DNA from 4 places in the Teredinibacter sp. KSP-S5-2 genome. Region 1 is predicted to be linked to each of the others. Evidence: predicted binding sites of a transcription regulator. Region 1 holds the regulator's gene; each other region holds the start of a gene.
The links. Region 1 encodes sigma-54, which starts transcription at its own class of promoters, with help from an activator protein. Its sites were predicted from a motif close to TGGCACANNNNTTGCNNT; they were not measured.
Positions count from the first base shown of each region.

Region 1 (5,122 bases):
CCGATGGGGATTTACGACGCTGCCTGGACAAACAAATTGATGTGAATCGGGAACCAATTTCTTCTGTTATGTCCAAAAACCCGTTGACGGTAAAACCCAACACGCTAGCTGTTGAAGCGTTAAACCTTATGGAATCCCGAAAAATCACCGCGTTAGTGGTGCTGGAAAAAAGCGGCACTATTGCAGGCATATTGCATATGCACGACTTACTTCGAGCAGGAATTATTTAACATTTGATATGACCTCAGAAACTGTTATTCAAAAAGCAAAAAAAATAAAACTGCTTCTGCTCGATGTCGATGGCGTATTGAGCGATGGCAAAATTTATTTCAATGACCAAGGTGTTGAGCACAAGGCCTTTAACACTCTGGACGGTCACGGAATCAAAATGCTGCGTCGTTCCGGGGTAGAAGTGGGCATTATTACCGGCAGAAGTAGCCATATCGTTGAAAAACGCGCTCAGGATTTGGGAATACAATTCTTGATTCAAGGAAGGGAAGATAAGTACTCTGCACTATGCGAACTACTCAAGAGCTTTCCCTGTGAGCTGGACGAAATAGCCTTTATGGGGGACGACTACCCGGACTTAACAGTGATGACCAAAGTTGGCCTCGCACTGACTGTGGCCAATGCCCTGCCGGTTATGGTGGAAAGGTCACACTGGCAAAGCACCAGAGCGGGCGGTGAAGGTGCGGTTCGAGAAGCCTGTGATTTTATCATGCAAGCCCAAGGGTCATTTGATACGGCGCTTGCTCAATACATATCCTGAGCAAAATACTCCCTATGTTTGCCAAGCTCAAAAAACTCATCAACATTAATACGTTCTACCTGATCGGCGTACTGCTTGTCATTATGGGCTTGGCGTTTGTTATCGATTCGCCAGACCGCTTTCTAAACCCAACCCCTCAGGCAGAAACCGAAGAAGAAGACAAAACACCCATTGCAGTTGCCCATCAGACATCTTCACAGCACTTTAACGAAGAAGGTGCACTGGATTATGTATTCAATGCAGAAAAATTGGAGTACTACCAGGTTCCTGAGCAGACAACAGAAGAAGGCGGCTATCTGCCTGCCAGGGATTACACGCTGATAGATAAACCTTCCGTACAGCTGTTTATGGATGTTGCACCCTGGTTCATCGAATCCATCAATGGCAAGCTCAGCGAAAAGGGCGAATTACTGAACCTGTGGCAAGACGTAAAAATCTGGCAAACCGATAAAAAAGGAAATACCTCTTCGCTGCAAACAGAGGAACTCACTATTTTTCCACGAGAAAAACTGGTAGAAACCGATAAGCCTGTTAAGATCACGACCCCAAGTGGAGAAATCACAGCAATCGGCATGATTGCCAACCTCAATGAAAAACGAATTAAGCTTCTGTCCAATGTACGAGGCGTTCATGACCCTATTTAGCCCGAGACAACTTATCTCTCGCCTGACAGTTTTTATTGTCTGTCTTGCGCTTGGGCATCCTGTTTTTGCTTTGCCAAGCGATAAAGAACAACCGATTACTATTCAATCTGACCAGGCCGAAAGAGATGAAATAAAAGGCACCACAACCTATTCAGGTCGGGTGATCATGGAACAGGGCAGCATGGAAATCACGGCAGACAAAGTGGTGATTTATAGTGAACGCAATAAAGTATCCAAAGTTGTCGCAACGGGGAAACCCGCAACCTATAAACAAAAGCCAGCAGCCGATGAAGCGGAAGTAAAAGCCACCGCACAAACGCTCGAATACCAAGTGAATAACGCCACGCTATTCTTATTGGGCAAGGCTCTGCTCAAACAGGAAGGCACCAGCCTGAGTGGCGATAAAATTGAATATGATGTGAAAAAATCTGTTGTTAGAGCTGGCGGCACCAATACCGACGGAGACGATGGCAGAGTACGTATGGTCATTCCGGCCAAATCCTTGAAAAACTAGCATTCATCCAGGAAAAACGTTTTCATGCCCCAGCTGCACGCCAAACACCTCGCCAAAAGCTACAAAGGTCGCCAAGTCGTTATTGATGTTTCCATGAGCGTGAATGACGGTCAGGTTGTTGGTTTGCTAGGCCCCAACGGGGCGGGTAAAACAACGTGCTTTTATATGATTGCCGGCATCGTCAAACCCGAGCGAGGTAATGTATTTATTGACGGCAAAGACGTCACCCATTTGCCAATGCACGGTCGAGCCAAAGCAGGACTGGGCTATCTTCCGCAGGAAGCATCGGTGTTCCGAAAAATGACAGTTTCCGACAATATCATGGCGATATTGGAAACTCGTGACGATTTACGGCGGGGAGACAGAAACCAAGCCCTGCAGAACCTGCTCGAAGAATTTCATATTACCCATATCAAAGACAGCTTGGGCATGGCGTTATCCGGGGGTGAACGACGACGCGTTGAGATCGCTCGCGCTTTGGCAGCTGAACCCCAGTTTATCTTGCTGGACGAACCCTTTGCCGGTGTCGACCCTATTTCTGTGAGCGACATTAAGGACATCATAAAACAGCTGCGAGACCGGGGAATCGGGGTATTAATCACTGATCACAACGTTCGGGAAACTCTCGATATCTGCGAAAAGGCCTATATTGTATCGGAAGGGCATATCATTGCTGAAGGCGATGCGGGCGAAGTACTGAACAACAAAAAAGTTCGCGAAGTATACCTTGGTCAGCACTTTACGCTTTAACTTGCAACAAAAACTCATCCACCTACCCTCTTAGCTCTTGGCGCGGCACAAACTTTGCTTCGAAAAAGCAAAAAAGCCATTGCTTGTCGCTCTAGTCGCGACTAAACTTTTGAAATCTACTGGTAAAAAATTCGAGTAATCTCAAAGATTTAGCAGACTATGAAGCAAACCCTGCAGTTAAAAATGGGTCAGCAGCTGACGATGACTCCTCAGCTACAGCAGGCCATTCGTCTTCTCCAGCTTTCCACACTCGATCTCCAGGCTGAAATTCAGGAAGCGTTAGACAGCAACCCGATGCTGGAAACCCAGGAAGACAGTGGAGAAGCCTCTCAAGACACCAGTAAAGATCAATCAGAAAGCAAGTCCAACGAGCAAGAAACCTCAGAACGGGACAACTACGACGATTCCTCAGCAACCGACAGCGAATGGAGCGAGGACATTCCAAATGATCTTGCCGTCGACACCAGCTGGGATGATGTTTATCAATCTGCACCTTCCGGTTCGGGTCTTTCAAAACCAGACAACGAGGATTTCGACTTTGAATCACGGCGGGCGGTGACAGAAACCCTGCAGGATCACCTCCACTGGCAACTTAACTTGACTCCCATGTCCGATCTGGATCGGGAGATCGCCGAAGTTATTATTGATGCCGTCGAACCCTCGGGAATGCTCAGCCAAACCGCGGACGAAATATTCGAGGGCATAGTAAAGCATCACGAAGAGTTGGAAATGGACGAAGTCATTGCCGTCCTGCATCGCGTCCAACAGTTCGATCCGGTTGGGGTAGCCAGCCAGGACATTCGTGAATGCCTGATGATTCAGCTTTCCCATTTAGCACCGGAAACAGAAGAGCTGGCCACCGCGAAAAGTATCGTAAACCAGTATTTGGAGTTGCTAGGTAGCAGAGACTTCAAACAACTCATGCGCAGGCTCAAAGTAAAAGAGCCGCAGCTGCAAAAAGCCATTGCCCTGATTCAGAGCCTTAATCCCAGACCCGGCGATGCCATCAGTACTGAGACCGCAGAATACGTAGTACCAGATGTTTTCGTACAAAAGGAAAACAACCGCTGGCAGGTACAACTCAATCCGGAGATAGCCCCTAAAATACGCATTAATCAGGACTATGCTTCTCTGGTTAAGCGCGCCGACTCCAGCAGTGACAACACCTTTCTTCGGGATAACCTACAGGAAGCCCGCTGGTTTTTGAAAAGCCTGCAAAGCCGCAATGAAACCTTATTAAAGGTCGCGACATGCATTGTTGAAAAACAACAGGGGTTTCTCGATCATGGACCGGAAGCCATGCGACCGATGGTCTTACATGATGTGGCAGAAGAAGTGGAAATGCATGAATCCACCATTTCGCGTGTTACCACGCAGAAATATATGCATACCCCACAGGGGATTTTTGAACTGAAATACTTTTTCTCCAGCCATGTTGCTACAGACAGTGGCGGAGAGTGCTCATCGACAGCAATTCGAGCCATAATTAAAAAACTGGTTGCGGCAGAAAACGCGAAAAAGCCGCTCAGTGATTCTAAAATTACAGCACTCCTTGCAGAACAAGGTATCAAGGTTGCACGAAGGACGATTGCGAAATACCGTGAATCACTGGGTATTCCCCCGTCCAATGAGCGTAAACGTTTAGTGTAAACGCCAATAATGTTAGGGTTGGCACCCCTGAAGCCAGTATCAAATACTGGTAAAATAGTTAGGTTATAAATGACCAAAAGCGGTACCCATGCTTTTGGTTTTTTTGGTTATGAATGGTTTAAAAGTAAGTATCCGAAAGTCATGCAAATAAAATCAATTCTCACTCAGGATCGAACACGGGCCAAATGGAATTCCACCAGTAAAAAGAAGCTCCTTGAGCAGCTTTCGTACCTTTTTGCACAGTATTGCGAAGGGATAGACGCCGACGAACTATTTACCAATCTGGTTGAACGGGAAAAATTAGGTTCAACGGGTATCGGTGAAGGCATTGCCATTCCGCATTGCCGCTGTAATACCGGAGGCGAAACACTGGGAGCTTGTATCACACTGGACGACCCCATCGATTTCGATTCCGCAGACAGTCGACCTGTCGATTTACTGTTCGCCATGTTGGTGCCGGAAAATGCTGAAGCAGAGCACCTGGAAACCCTGGCAAACGTCGCCGAAGCCATGCAAAAAGCGGAACTGGTAAAACACCTTCGCGAAGCATCCAGCGACGAGCAGCTATTTCAGCTCATCACTCAACAAACCAGCCATTAATAAAACAAGGTGGCAATATGCGTTTAGTTATTATCAGTGGCAGATCAGGGTCGGGCAAAACCTCAGCCTTACACCTTCTAGAAGACGAAGGTTTCACCTGCATAGATAATCTTCCCGCTGATCTATTACCCGCCTTAATCGCGCATATTCAATCCGCTAATAAGCAAAGCGAACAGAAAATTGCCGTTGGCATTG
Region 1 is NZ_CP120416.1:27,715-32,836, reverse strand. It holds gene P5V12_RS00155 (KpsF/GutQ family sugar-phosphate isomerase) at 1-230, shown strand, start outside; gene P5V12_RS00150 (HAD-IIIA family hydrolase) at 239-769, shown strand; gene lptC (LPS export ABC transporter periplasmic protein LptC) at 784-1,413, shown strand; gene lptA (lipopolysaccharide transport periplasmic protein LptA) at 1,400-1,927, shown strand; gene lptB (LPS export ABC transporter ATP-binding protein) at 1,952-2,677, shown strand; gene P5V12_RS00130 (RNA polymerase factor sigma-54) at 2,837-4,327, shown strand; gene ptsN (PTS IIA-like nitrogen regulatory protein PtsN) at 4,397-4,927, shown strand; gene rapZ (RNase adapter RapZ) at 4,945-5,122, shown strand, end outside.

Region 2 (5,122 bases), 2.0 Mb from region 1:
TCTTTTGAAATAACACATGGAAATAGGATTCGTCGCGACTGACACCGCTATACCTTAATAATATGAGTAACGTTGCGCGGCGATAATAAGCCTTGGTAAATTCATAGGTATAGATTTCTTGATTATCATCACCTTCAATCACCCTGAAGGGCTCACCCAACTGAGAAACAATCCAGTGCTTAGTCGTCACATTTTCTTGTATGCGATCAAAGAAATCGTCAGATATTTCAGCTTCACTATCCGTAAATTCGGCACGATCAGAAACTGTGCAGCCAGCGATAACGCTGACTACAAAAAAGGAATAAAGCAATGTTTTGACTGGAGACATAACGACTTTATACGCCTCCGAACACGATTACATTCCTTGTTTAATCGGCATAACGTTGGAAGAACCATTCGCCTGTTTTTGTGTGTGACGGTGCAATAGCTCCATCAAACTCACTTCCGAATGGGATAAACCGCTATTGGCAGCGATAGCTTCCAAAGATACGCCCTGGGCTAATAGCTTTTGCGCCTGGGTATAGGAAAAATCGGAGTCGCTGTGTGAAATTTGTTCTTGTTGTTTTTTTAATTCACTGAGACGGTTTTCCAAAGCCACCATACGTTGACCCATTCCCAATGAGCCAGAAGTAATGATGTTGAGCTGTTTCTCAAGCTTTTCCAAGCGCTCCACAGCATCCTCATTCTTACGAGAAGAGTACATTTGTATAAATAGCATTACAAAGCAACCCATAATAGAAAGAAGAGGAACCAAAGAGGCCGGATCAAGATTTACCGTTGGAATCATTAATTAAACACCCTCAAGTTCTGCCCACTCGTCATCCGTGAGCAATTTATCTAGTTCGATAAGAATAAGCAGTTCGTCATTCTTGTGACATACACCCTGTATAAACTTGGCACTTTCTTCATTACCAACATTGGGCGCCGTCTCAATTTCAGACTGGCGCAAGTATACTACCTCTGCCACGCTATCGACCAGTATTCCGACGACATGTTTGTCAGCTTCTATGATAACAATGCGTGTATTGTCTGTAATTTCGCCAGGTTCAATGCCAAACCTATGACGAGTATCTATTACTGTAACGACGTTTCCACGCAGGTTTATAATCCCTAAAACGTAATGCGGCGCACCGGGAACAGGTGCTATTTCGGAGTAACGAAGCACTTCCTGAACCTGCATCACGTTGATTCCATAGGTCTCCCCTGCCAACTTAAAGGTAACCCACTGCAATACGGGGTCATCACTTGCGGCGTTGTTTGCCATATTTCCAGCCATAGAGGAGTCCTCACAACAGTCTCACATTCATTCAGATCAGGGGCGTGTCAAAAATCAGCCACTCTTCTGCAGTTTATATATCATTAATATAGTTAAGAGCAGATTTTATGCCAGCTCCAATAGGGAATTTACCGGGCTATTTGATATAAACAAGGAAGATCAATGGGGCTTTCTGGACTTTTCGGAATCCGATAAAAGCTTACCCATTTGAGGAATATCGATTAAGGCACACATGGCAGATTTCACCGTGCCAGCCAACCATGGACGCTTGGTTCGCTGGGTACGCCAATTAACATCTTCAGTATTTAACGTGATCGGCTGATTGACAGAATCCACCGCCAATCCCCAGGGTAAACCATCAATGGTCATAACATATTTAGCCGTTTTTAAAAAAGAATCGTTGTATTTTTCTGGCATCACAAACAATGCAGTATTGACCGTTTTGATTTGTCCAATGGGTGTCGGCAGGATCCCCATAAACCAGTCAGACTGACCAAAAATTGGCGTCAGCTCATCGGTTAAAGGCTGAATCTGGCCTAACGCAATCAAGGGCACCGCCAATGTTAAGCCTGAAACCTGAAACAACAGCGCATCGAACCGTCCCTGAGCCCACATGGGGCGTCCATTCTCACCCCACTCAAGCATTTGGTTCACATGGTGGAGGTCATCAAGTACCGTTTCCGTTATTTTTTCAACAACCGGTTCAACAACAACTTCTGTTTTAATTTTTGTCTCGACCCGAGGCTTTATTTGCAACGGCCGGGTATTCAGTAGCGCCTGTAATTGCTCACGCTTTTCCCTCTCCAGCTTTTCCTGAACAGGTTTTATCTCAACTTCAGCCTGAGGCTTGGGGGAAACCTTCGGTGCCAACTTGGCAGACGGCACTACCTGCTGAGAACTGATCTCCGCTGGTGGGGTGTGTTCAGCTAACGAAGGTTTCGGAGATAGCTCTTGCGACTGTGCAGCAGGATCATCCTCACGTAATAAATCCGCGAAGTAATCTTCTAACGCTGTTTTTGCACTATCTCCAGACATAAACCATTACCACACCAAATATCATTTATTCCTGCATATATTTATACAACGACTTGTATGCTTCCATCGCTCGCCCCTCTGGATCAAACAAATTGGGCGGCACGCCGGCTTTACTAGCATCCCTTAACTTGGTATCCACCGGAATTTTTCCTGGCCATACAACATTACTATAGTCATTTCTCAGCGTTCTCAAACTGGATACTGAAGCCTGAGTTCGTCGATCAAACATGGTTGGCACCACACAGTACTTCAGTTCTTGCTTGCGAGATTTACCCAGCATAGTCAAGGTATGTAACATTCGATCCAAACCTTTTAAAGCGAGAAACTCCGTTTGTACCGGAATGAGCAATTGATTGCAGGCCGCTAACGCATTGATCATCAACACACCCAATTGCGGGGGGCAGTCAATGATAACCAAGTCAAAACTGTCCTTTATCTGCGCAAGGGTATTCAGCAACACTAGCCCCATGCCATCACCAATAGCTTTACGCTCAAGAGTTGCCAGAGCCATAGAAGCGGGCAATAAACACAAATTGGCATAGGGAGTTGGAGTCAGAATTTGCCCAACAAGTGCTTCAGATAATTGAGAACGCTGCTCGAACAAGGTAAAAACACTGGCTTCGATATTTTCAGGGTTTAACCGAAAATAGCATGTCAGAGAGCCGTGTGGGTCCATATCGACTAACAACACCCGCTTGCCCTGCTCAGTAGCTAACCCACCAAGAGCAACAGTTGTTGTGGTCTTACCCACACCACCTTTCTGATTTGCTACAGTCCAAGTAATCAAAAAACTAACCTACGCGCCTCATAATGGTTTATTGCCGTGCGGTGAAAACCTTCCTATTGATTGACGAATATATAAACAAACTAATAGGTATTGTTGCCGCACCGGCAGAAAAATCTATTCCAATATAAACAGAGGCAAATCTCGCGCCAATTATTTCGACTCTCGATTTTCTTCGCTTTGAAGCCTGGGGGAATCAGGATCACTGGTAAACAACAAACCACCATCCTTTAATTTATACGGCTGAATAGCTTGTTCATCGGCTTCTTCGACCCCATCGCTGGAGGAATCATTCTCTAGCTCTTGGCTAATCTCTGATTCCGATAGCGGTTTTTCCTCTGTTTGCAGAGTATCGACGGACTGTACCTGCGGTGGAGCCAAGGTTTGGGCTACGCGCAATACCACCCGACGATTCCGAGCCTTCCCTTCTTCAGAAGTATTATCGGCCACAGGCTGATGTTCTCCATAGCCAACTGCAGAAAGTCGGTTTTGCGCTACGCCATGACGAGCAAGAAGATTGACAACAGAAACAGAACGCGCAGCTGACAGCGCCCAGTTATCCTGGAACTGTGCATTCTTGATTGGAACATTATCAGTATGCCCAGCAACAGAAATACGATTATCGTAATCAGAGAGAACCTTAGCCACATCCGTAAAAACCTGTTCCGCTTCCTGGCTCGGGTCGGCACTACCGGATGAAAAAATCAGGTTGGCGTTAACATCGATTTCCACCCATTGTTCGTTGCCTTCGACGGTCACTTTGTTGTCTTTTATTAGATCCGCCAATACGTCAGACAATTCTGCTGCCATCTTTTTTAAATCTGCTGCGCGGGAAACCTGTTGAGCATTCTGGCTTTCATTTGGTCTGATACGATCTTCGGTTTTGAAAGTTTCAGACAAGGTTTCGGACAACTGCTGATACTTCTGCTCATTCACTTGGGAGACGGAATACATCACCACAAAAAAGGCAAAGAGCAGAGTAATAAAATCAGAGTAAGAAACTAACCAGCGCTCATGGTTGATTTTGGTCTCAATCGAAGGTCGTTTGATCATTTAAACACCTTTAATACGAAACTGGTCGACTAGTGTAAATAGCCGGAAAGCTTCATTTCGATTGCTTTCGGGTTTTCACCATCTGCGATAGCAATAATACCTTCGATAATAAGCTCTCGATATTGAGATTGATCTTTAATGCACGCTTTTAGTTTATTTGCCACAGGCAGTAAAAATAAGTTGGCAAACGCAACGCCATAAATAGTGGCAACGAAGGCAACGGCGATACCCGCGCCCAGTTCAGACGGTTCGGCTAAATGTCGCATAACATGAATTAGCCCCATCACTGCACCAATGATGCCTATTGTAGGAGCATAACCGCCCATACTTTCGTAAAACTGAACAGCGTCATGATCACGTTGCTCCATAATAATTAAATCTGTTTCCAATACATGGCGAATCACATCCGGTTCACTGCCATCGACTAACAGCTGTAAGCCTTTCCTTGAAAATTTATCCGGCTCCGACTCGGAAATATTTTCTAACCCCAGCAAACCGTCTCTTCGAGCAGATACCGCCCACTTGACGACTTGATCAATACCGACCTGAAATTGACTTCGCGGGGGATGAAATATCCAACGAAACAACGACAGTGCTCGTTTGAGTGAACTATGGGGAGTTTGCAACATTGCAGCACCGACGGTGCCACCAATAACAATAATCGCAGCGGGTCCGTTTGCCAGCGAATGCAGGGTTCCCCCTTCCAGGAAGTTCCCACCAAGCAATGCGGCAAAACCAACAATGACACCAATAACGCTTAAAACATCCATATAAGAATAAATGCCTCTAGACGTCGGAAATCATTTTTTCCGCGATTGAAGACAACGGAATCACAGCATCCGTTAATCGCGCATTTGCAACAGCAGCCGGCATGCCATAAACAACACTGGACGCCTGATCCTGCCCCCAAATATAGGAACCACTCTGTTTTAACAAGCGGGCACCTTCGCATCCGTCGGCTCCCATTCCGGTCA
Region 2 is NZ_CP120416.1:3,011,995-3,017,116, forward strand. It holds gene P5V12_RS12940 (hypothetical protein) at 1-328, opposite strand, end outside; gene P5V12_RS12945 (DUF2802 domain-containing protein) at 356-787, opposite strand; gene P5V12_RS12950 (chemotaxis protein CheW) at 791-1,276, opposite strand; gene P5V12_RS12955 (chemotaxis protein CheW) at 1,436-2,311, opposite strand; gene P5V12_RS12960 (ParA family protein) at 2,337-3,098, opposite strand; gene P5V12_RS12965 (flagellar motor protein MotB) at 3,249-4,148, opposite strand; gene P5V12_RS12970 (flagellar motor protein) at 4,178-4,918, opposite strand; gene P5V12_RS12975 (chemotaxis response regulator protein-glutamate methylesterase) at 4,935-5,122, opposite strand, start outside.
Region 2: P5V12_RS12950 (chemotaxis protein CheW) is a predicted target of sigma-54. The motif match lies at 1,372-1,389, and genes of this name have one in related genera.

Region 3 (5,122 bases), 910 kb from region 1:
ATTTTATTACCATAGCTGTCTCTGGTTTCTTTTTCACAGGTCAGGACCGCATCAGTAAACGTGACATTTTGATATCCCTTTTTCTTACCGCCAAATCCATCAGGAAAAATCACACCGGAAAAGTAAAGCGTTAAAAAACTTGCCAATACAACTACAGCAACACCACCGATAACCACTCCCAGATTTTGCTTAGTCGTTAATTTCATATTTGCTTTAACCTACTTTTTCATTGGTCGGAATACCAACACGTTCTGATATCCATCATCAATCAAGTGTGCCGCATGAAGCTTACTCATTACACCTTTATCACAGAATAGGCAGTATTGTTTATTCTGGTCCAACCCGGAAAACTCTGTCGATAAACTATAAAAAGGAATTTCAACAACTTCCAATTCTTCAGACAATGGACGCATTTCTCTCTCATGAGGATGTCGAATATCAATAACTATCTGATTATCACCAATCTCCTGCACCTCCTGAACAACTACCCTTTGCTCAACATCTTCCATAACCTCGTCAATTGCCTGCACACGGGAATTAGCAATTGCGTCTTCCAACTTATCAAAATCGAAACCAGCTTCCTCTTTTTCGACCCGCTCCAACTTAACTTTAGAAGATGGCTTAACAGAAATCACACCGCAATATTCAGGAATGTTAGCGGAAAACTCTTCAGCACCTATTTTACGGGAGAGTTTAATAATATCGGGCTTATCCATCACAATAAGCGGACGCAGAACCAGCTTATCCGTTACCGCATCAATAGCCGACAAATTAGTAATCGTTTGACTGGAAACCTGAGCAATGGCTTCCCCTGTTACCAGCGCCTGAATTCCACCTTTCTCTGCGATTTTGTCCGCAGCACGAAACATCATGCGTTTAAGCACAACCCCCATGTTCGACGGATTTATTTTTTGCAGAATTTCACTTACCACACCTTCAAACGGCACAGTAATAAAACGGACTCGATGGGAAGAGCCATAACGATTCCACAAATAGAAGGCTATCTCCTTCACCCCCAGCTCATGGTCCCGCCCGCCAAGATTAAAAAAGCAATAGTGTGTTCGAAGACCACGACGAATCATCATATAACTGGCGACGGTGGAGTCGAAACCACCAGAAACCAAAGACAGAACAGAATCCTGAGTACCAACTGGGAACCCACCCAAACCTTCGTATTTCTGTTCGACGATGTAACAGGTTTGATCTTTTACCTCTAAATTGACGGTCACATCCGGGTCTTTTAACTTCACCCCAGCCGTATCACAATTCTGGTTTAGACCACCACCCACATATTGCTCAATCTCCGTCGAGGTGTAATCGTGTTTACCGCTACGCTTAACACGGACACAAAAAGTTTTTCCACTCAACCCGTCCTTCCATGCATCAAAGGTCAACTCATAAATATCATGCATAGTGGAGAAAGGGTGCGCGCGAACATAGGAAAAGTTGGCAATCCCAGGAGTACGTGCAAGCAAATCAATCATCTGCTCCTTCACTGAATCGTCCTCGGATGGCACACGCACTTCCAGCCTGTCCCAATCCTGAATGACCGAAGCTTTTTCGTGTATACGACGCGATAGCGTTCTCAGGTTTTCAGTAAGGTGCTTGGTCCATCGCTTACGAACGGGTGGACTTTTAATGGTAATTTCAGGGAAAAGACGTACGATAAAATTCATAAACAAACGAACACACAATCATTACGCACCAGACAGGTGCAAAACCAATCAAAACCGCACCAAATTAGTGCAGACATTTTTCTCCTCTTCCACCTCTTCCTGAATAAGCTCTTGTTTTTCAAGAAAAAAAACCAGATTTTTAATCTGGCACATATATTGCCCTATTGGAGGCAAGCTTATCTTGCGTATTCGCGAGATTGCATTAAGATTGCAGCTCGCAAAGACGAGCGAAAAAGCAGATTTCCCCTGAGCATCTTATAGATCTACGTATCCAATGAGATGGTTTCCTCGAAGGAAGGCAAGTTTACCGTAACTTGCCTTCATCTGAGTATAACCGCCTTACTCATTAATACAGTAAGAAGCCTTAAGCTGCCCAGATACAACTTCAAAATCCATATATTTGTTGGGCCGAGACCCTGGAGGCATCCTCATGTCAGAGAAGACTCTGAATCTAATTAAAGAAAGCGAAGCGCGCTGGGTTGACCTGCGTTTTACCGACACTAAAGGTAAAGAGCAACACGTAACCATTCCATCACGATATGTTGATGAAGAATTTTTCGAAAATGGTCAAATGTTCGACGGCTCTTCTATCTCTGGCTGGAAGGGTATTAACGAGTCTGACATGATTCTTCTTCCAGACGACACAACTGCAATTCTTGACCCTTTCACTGACGAGCCTACTGTTATCGTTCGTTGTGACATCGTTGAGCCAAACACTATGCAAGGTTACGAGCGTGACCCACGTTCTGTTGCCAAGCGTGCTGAAGACTACTTGAAGTCAACTGGTCTTGGTGATACTGCTTTCTTCGGTCCAGAACCTGAATTTTTCGTCTTTGATGACATCAAGTGGGGCTCTGACATGTCAGGCTCATTTGTAAAAATCAACTCTGAAGAAGCCGCATGGTCAACTGGCCACGAATTCTCAGACGGTAACATGGGTCACCGCCCTCGAGTTAAAGGTGGTTACTTCCCAGTTCCTCCTGTTGACTCTCTACACGACCTTCGTGCTGCTATGTGTGCTGCGATGGAAGAAATGGGTCTTGACGTTGAAGTTCACCACCACGAAGTGGCCACTGCTGGTCAATGTGAGATCGGTGTTAAATTCAACACTCTTGTGAAAAAAGCGGACGAAGTACAAATCCTTAAGTACTGTGTACACAACGTTGCTCACGCTTACGGCAAAACCGCAACATTTATGCCTAAGCCAATCGTTGGCGACAACGGTTCTGGTATGCACGTTCACCAATCTTTCTGGAAAGACGGCGTAAACCAATTCGCTGGTGACGCATACGCAGGATTGAGCGAAATGTCGATTTACTACATCGGCGGTATCATCAAGCACGCAAAAGCACTTAACGCGTTCTGTAACCCAGGTACAAACTCTTATAAGCGTTTGATCCCAGGCTTCGAAGCACCTGTTATGTTGGCTTACTCTGCGCGTAACCGTTCTGCGTCAATCCGTATTCCATACACACCTTCCGTGAAAGCGAAGCGTGTTGAAGTACGTTTCCCAGACCCAATCGCTAACCCATACTTGTGCTTCGCGGCGCTATTGATGGCGGGTATCGACGGTATTCAAAACAAAATCCACCCTGGTGATGCAGCAGACAAAGACTTGTACGACTTGCCAGCAGAAGAAGCACTAGCGATTCCTCAAGTTGCAGGTTCACTTCGTGAAGCTCTTGCTGCATTAGACGCAGATCGCGACTTCTTGACTGCAGGTGGCGTATTCACTGATGAATCTATCGACGCTTACATCGACTTGAAGATGGAAGAAGTTTACCGCGTTGAGCATACAACTCACCCAGTTGAGTTCGATATGTACTACAGTGTTTAATTGCTGAATTAAGCATTTAAAACAAAGGCCGCACTACGCGGCCTTTTTTATTGGCGGTTTAAAAACACACTCAAATATTCATATGGAAGATTAAACACCCCGTGCAGAGTGTTTAGAACAAAATATTTAACTACCAGTGTTTTGACACTCCCAAAACCACCCGTGAACCAGCTAAGTCTTTTAAGGCTTCATCATTGTCGTTATAGGAGTAGGTTAAACCGATATTGAACGTTGTAAACCATTCAATGTCCCTGTTCACCTGCACACTGTAATCGACAAAATCCACACTATCGTTGTCCGAGTTCAATTGTCCAAGATGCAATAACAGGTTGTATTTTTCTGCAAATTGATAATGTCCATTCGCATCCAGATACACCTCTTCCACATCCACGTTATCATAGTAATGAAAACTGAAATTGGGAAAAATCACACCCGCATAAGCTTCGCCCGAATCGGATTCACTGTACTCTGAAAAAGCATGCTGCACGAATCCAACATCAAGTTTGACTTTATCTAAATCAAATTTGTACCCCAATACCGCATCCAACTGAAGCTCATCTTCACCGTTTATTTGTATATTGGTAAACACCACAGCATCAGCATATAAACCAAAATTGGTATTACCATAGTGCACACCACCATATAAAGATGGCTCCTCATTAGAAAGCGAAAAACCTCGCAACAATCGATCGGAAACCAGAGTCAAACTGGCGCCAACTTTATGTTCGGCATAAACAGAACAAGTAAAAGACAAACAAAGAAAGCACAACAGATATCGAAAATAAAACATGGGAAGCACTCCTACTTAATTATTTTTATTGGTAGAAAATTAAAGCGCCTTCAATATAGAAACTATTATTCACATGGCTATCGCAAATACATCACGAAAATATCACGGAGTAATTAAATGTGAAGCAACATAAGCTCCAATTCAACCCAACACACAACATAAAGAATTTACACGCCAAAAACCTTTCAATATTAGAATACATAAAAAGAATGCTCGAATAAAAACACATCAATTTATGCGGATAATGAACTTGTCAATCACCGTAAACTTTGATAGCTTCTCATGCCTGATCACATAGATATTAGCGGAGGGTAGACATGATTGTAGCAAGAACCTTCCGGGCATTCAGTTAACCAATATACTGACTATTCCAGGCCCGGTTTAAAGCCGGGGCACTTACACAGCCCCTGAGTTATTGACGTCAATTACGTTAGGGCTTCTCATGTCTACACAATATTCCCTTTTTCAATTAGGTTGGAAAACCTTTTTCCAACAACAGCTTTCGTTATCCGAGCTAGAAAACCATTTCATTGGTAGAGTCTCCGGCGTGCATAAATCCCATCTCGATTTGCTAATGGAACAAGGTAAGCGCCTGATTGCTTACCCCAAACACCTGGACACATTAACGGTTGGTGATTGGCTTGTTCTAGATAAAGAAAACAAACCAATTCGAAGCCTAGAGCGTTTATCTCTGTTTTCTCGAAAATCTGCAGGCAAACAATCGTCAGAGCAATTAATCGCTGCGAATATCGATACAGTAATGATTGTCTGTTCACTGAACGAAGATTTTAATCTTAACCGAATTGAACGCTACCTGGC
Region 3 is NZ_CP120416.1:4,148,579-4,153,700, forward strand. It holds gene P5V12_RS17565 (hypothetical protein) at 1-206, opposite strand, end outside; gene thiI (tRNA uracil 4-sulfurtransferase ThiI) at 219-1,676, opposite strand; gene glnA (glutamate--ammonia ligase) at 2,107-3,513, shown strand; gene P5V12_RS17580 (TorF family putative porin) at 3,644-4,303, opposite strand; gene rsgA (ribosome small subunit-dependent GTPase A) at 4,746-5,122, shown strand, end outside.
Region 3: glnA (glutamate--ammonia ligase) is a predicted target of sigma-54. The motif match lies at 1,822-1,839, and genes of this name have one in related genera.

Region 4 (5,122 bases), 1.4 Mb from region 1:
CGTCTTTGTCAGAAACAATTCTGGACTGGCCGCCCTCAAACCCTTGGTCAAAGTCTGCGAGGCGAGTCGAATAGAAAAATACGTTGTTAATCTTCTGTTGATATAAATCGAAAGTAAAATTGGTATTCCCGAACCAATCTTCACTAACATACTTCAGAGTGATGTTTTCATTTCCATCCGGGCCTTGTGGCTCACCAGGAATTTTTTCTCCGTTCTTTATTGCGTAGCTCTTAACGCCGGAGTTGACACTTCCGTGTACATTCACGTAATCGGTATCTTGTCTGCCTTCGTAATAGTTGTAACTCAAGCTCACAATGTTTTTATCATTAAAATTAAAACCGAACTTGGTTAAAAGGTTTCTGCTTTCCACATCAGACAAACCATACTGCAAACCAATGACATCGCCTTCCGCGTCACGCTGAACACCGTTGTTTTCCAGTACGCCGTTAATCAAATAATTGAATTGATCAATACCGCCGTCTACACCCAATTGAATACGTGTGCCCAGAGTATCTTCCGTATTGATCGCAGAGAAATTTGTGCCGAAAGCCAGCTCACCATTTAGTGAACTATCAGTGCGCGCTTTCTTGGTAATGTAATTGATGACACCACCCGCAGCGCCGTTACCGTAAACGGAAGTTGCGCCTTTAATGACCTCAATATTCTCGATAACACCGGCATCAATCGACCGAATACCCAGCTTGCCATTACGTAGTGGGGTGGATTGAGGAACACCATCAATCAAAATAAGCGGTGGACGGCCGCGCAAGTTTTGACCAGAGTTGCTACTGGAGCCCGTACTGGCGGACATACCTGGAACGCGTATTCCGAGCAAAGAACTTAGTTCCGTGTTCACCTTAATGTCTTCCGCGATTTCTGCTGCGGATATCACTGTGACTGAAGCCGGCACTTCATCAATACGCTCCAACACCCGGCTACCGGTGACAATCATTTCTTCAACATAAGGTGCCTGAACATCGGCTTGTGCGATACTTGCAGAAACCGATAGGGCCAAAGCGCATGGCTTGCTAACACGTAAACTCATTAAAAACCTTCCCCAATAAAAGCGCCTCTCGGCGAAAATAAAAATGCGAATGATATAGATTATCATTTATGAGTCAATATGTTTATTGGGGCGAAAGGTTTGGGTTTGATTGAGGTGGTGCAGGTGTTAACAAAAAGTTGACACACTCCCACTGGCTGATACAATGCGCCTCCTCAATTCGGGGCCTTAGCTCAGCTGGGAGAGCGCAACACTGGCAGTGTTGAGGTCAGCGGTTCGATCCCGCTAGGCTCCACCAAACAAACAAAACCCTCGTCCATCGGACGGGGGTTTTTTGTTTGTCCTGTAGAAGTTCAGAGAGATGGTTCTTGGCTCAGCGGTCGCGGGCAGGAAGCCCGCGTGCCGCGTAGGCATGGATGCCGAGAGCGGCCCGATCCCAACGCCAAAAACTTAACCTGAAACTTCATTTACTCATAGGTATCGTGTTAATTAGCTGGTCGAAAACTCAGTAATTTTTTCTAACTCTCCCGCAACGCTTTTTGTTGTCACCGAAGTTGCGTGACAAATACGTGACAAACCGTTATCTGGCCTTAGAGAGTTGAAGAGGGCTCTTTATAAGCAAGCTGTTGACCATTACTGGGTGGACGAGGAGCTAGCGTCATATTTAGTCCAATATGACGCCATGGCTGTGTTAAGAATTTTTAATAAGTTGCGGCGTAGAAAGAACTTTTATATGGCTCCAGCATTGAAGGCCACCGCTGTAGAAGCATTGAAGAAGCTTAAACGGCCAAAACAGGCAGAGAAGCTACAAAGCTCAACGTTGTAATAGTGCCTCACCGCAACTCATCAAACGAAACGCCATATTTTTCCAGAAGCTGTCGAATGCGATGCGAATCATTGGTCGATTTTTTGGCTGTACGGCTTAAGTTAAACAGTGTTCTGCCTGCTTCGGCCATAGAGCTGGAGTTTCTACATACATTTGTAATGCCAGCCAAAATAATTTGGTCGTAAAGGTCGAGTTGGCTAAACCTTGCATCACCTAACAGTTCTCTTGCCTGTTCAACCTGGTTTTCACCTGCTTGGGTAGAAGTTTTCCATTTTGCTTTTAATCGGCTTATTTCTTCCTTTACCAAGTTTGCGGTTATGCGCCCGCCATCGGCCAGAGTGCCCATGCGGGTAATACTTGCATTCAGGTCTCTGAAATTGGCGGACCACTTTGCTTCGGGGGATTGGCTAAATCTTAGGTAGATGTCTCTAGCCGTTTTATTGAAGCTGATTAACTGACCTCTTTTGGTGGCAAATTTCTCAAGCTCATATTCAATGTTGGGTTCAATATCTTCTGGCCTTTCTCTTAGGGAGGGAAGGCAGTATTCCCATAGGTCTATTCTGGCCAGTAGATCCTCTCTGAATTTGCCTTCGCGGGCAAATTTTGCTAAATCTCTATTTGTGCCGGCAATAAGCTGAAAATCACTGCTGGTTTCTTTGTCTGCGCCAAACGGAATAAACCTTTTATCTTCTATTGCTCGCAGCAGCATAGCCTGTTCGTCCAGGCCTAACTCGCCAACTTCATCGAGAAAGAGAAGACCTTGGTCTGCTTCTTTTAATAGTCCGGGTCTGTCAGTGGTTGCGCCAGTAAATGCCCCCTTTTTATGGCCAAAGAGTGCAGACATGGCATTTTCACCGCGCAATGTTGCGCAGTTAACTGCAACAAGGTTGCCTTCCAGATTGCCTCTGTGTTTTCTAAGTTCGTATACCCGTTGCGCTAGTTGAGATTTACCTGCCCCAGTTGGGCCTGTTATCAAAATAGGTTCGGTTGAGCGAATGGAGACTTTCTCTAATTGCTCAATCATTGCGTTGAATTTTTTATTATTGGTTTCAATGCCGCCTTTTAAGTAAGAGGTGCCTTCTGTGTGTTCTTTTTGAAAGCGGGAAGCAATTTGGTCATATTTTGAAAGATCCAAATCGATAATTTGGTATTCACCCGCATTGCCACTTTCTTTTCTGGGGGGAGAGGTTTGAAGTAATTTGCCGGGGAGATAGCCAGCTTCCGTCAAAAGGTACAAGCATATTTGGGCAACGTGTGTGCCTGTGGTGATGTGGGTTAGGTACTGTTCTCGGCCAGGTTTAAATGTGTAGCCTCTGCAAAAATCAAGAAGCTCGCTGTAAACCGTTTCAAAGTCCCACGGGTTTTCAAAATTAACGTAGTGATGAACTACTTTGGTTTCAGGTGAGGCGTGCTGAACATCTTCTGTTACTTGGTCTGCAAGGCGCTGGTGGTTTTTGTCTAGTACAAGGTCGAGCCTGTCTATCAGTAGGTCATCATGTTGGAACATAGAAACCGTAGGTCGCCATTTGTCCCAACGCTTACTGCGCTTGCCTCGTTTGTCTAGCACGGTGCCGAGTATGCTGATAGCGACAGTTTTCATGGGTTCTCCTTGCATGTGTAAGGTATCAAATATATTAGATGGCTATCGAAAAAGATATATTTGCTTGCTATTTTAAGAGGGTGGATTATGGTCTAATTTTTTGTCTTTTTAAAAAATATAAGCAAAACAATGAGTTACAGTTTGTTTTGGGGCCTTTATGAAAACTTGGCATTGTCTTCGCTATATGAGAGGCGTGAATTAAATGAATAAAGAGGAAAAAGCAGTGATTGAACATGCTTATGAAGTAATGCAAGACGGTGGGGTGCCAATTAAGTCGTGGACTAAAGGTGTTTCTTTTGAGTTAGACGCAAAACAGCAACTAAAAAATATTGCCCGTCTGCCCTTTATTCATAAGTGGATAGCTGCAATGCCAGATGTTCATTTGGGTAAAGGGGCGACCATTGGGAGTGTGGTGCCAACTTTAGGTGCTGTAATTCCTGCGGCCGTTGGTGTGGATATCGGTTGTGGAATGATGGCTGTGCGTACCAGCTTAAAGGCTTCTGATCTGCCAGATAATTTGGCGGCAATTAGAAATGCGATTGAGCGTGCGGTACCGCATGGACGTTCTGCTCATGCTAGGGGAGGTCGCGATAAAGGTGCTTGGGCAAATATCCCGGAAGATGTAATGAGAGCATGGGCGCCGCTTTCGGCTCAGTTTGATGTGCTAACTGAAAAGCATCGAGTACTAAAAAGCACAAACAATATTAACCATTTGGGGACGTTGGGAACCGGAAACCATTTTATAGAAATGTGCCTGGATGAACACGATAGCGTATGGCTAATGCTGCATAGCGGTTCTCGTGGAGTGGGTAACCGTATTGGTACGCACTTTATTCAGAAGGCAAAAAGAGATATGGAGCGTTGGCATATTCAGCTTCCAGATTCTGACCTGGCGTATTTGCCTGAAGGTACTGAGCATTTTGATGAATATGTTGAGGCGGTTGAATGGGCGCAAAGTTTTGCGCGAATTAATCGGGAAGTAATGATGGCGCGTGTTATTGGTGCGGTTAAAGATACGCTGCATCGAGAGTTTGATGCGCGAATGGAGGCGGTAAATTGCCATCATAACTATGTGTCCCGTGAAAACCATTACGGAAAAAATATTCTGGTAACCCGTAAGGGTGCTGTTCGTGCTCGCGAAGGTGAGATGGGTATCATTCCAGGAAGTATGGGGGCGAGATCTATCATTGTTCGCGGATTGGGTAATGAGGAAAGCTTTTGTAGTTGTAGTCATGGTGCAGGACGAATCATGTCACGAACTAAAGCAAAAAAATTAGTTTCATTGGAAGAGCATCGTCAAGCGACCGAGGGAGTGGAATGCCGTAAGGATGAAGGCGTGATTGACGAAACCCCGTCGGCGTATAAGCCAATCGAAAAGGTCATGGAAGCACAAAAGGATTTGGTGGAAGTGGTTTATACGTTGAAGCAAGTTGTATGTGTTAAGGGGTAAGCAGGTTCTTGGTGAGGCAGGATCTAAGTGACAGGAAGTTTCCAGCTGCAAAGTTGGTTCGGTATTAAAGGGTGATAGGGATATCTTTAATTTTGAAATGAAGTGTTTTAATGGACAAAGAGGCTACGGATGGCTACCTACATTAAGGATATAAAATGAAAATAATAGATGGCTCACAAGGCGAAGGGGGAGGGCAGGTTTTTCGTACCAGTTTAACGCTTTCAATGTGCTTGGGGGAGCCGG
Region 4 is NZ_CP120416.1:1,434,267-1,439,388, forward strand. It holds gene P5V12_RS06590 (TonB-dependent receptor) at 1-1,045, opposite strand, end outside; tRNA gene P5V12_RS06595 (tRNA-Ala) at 1,226-1,301, shown strand; gene rtcR (RNA repair transcriptional activator RtcR) at 1,837-3,429, opposite strand; gene P5V12_RS06605 (RtcB family protein) at 3,632-4,879, shown strand; gene rtcA (RNA 3'-terminal phosphate cyclase) at 5,035-5,122, shown strand, end outside.
Region 4: P5V12_RS06605 (RtcB family protein) is a predicted target of sigma-54. The motif match lies at 3,596-3,613, and genes of this name have one in related genera.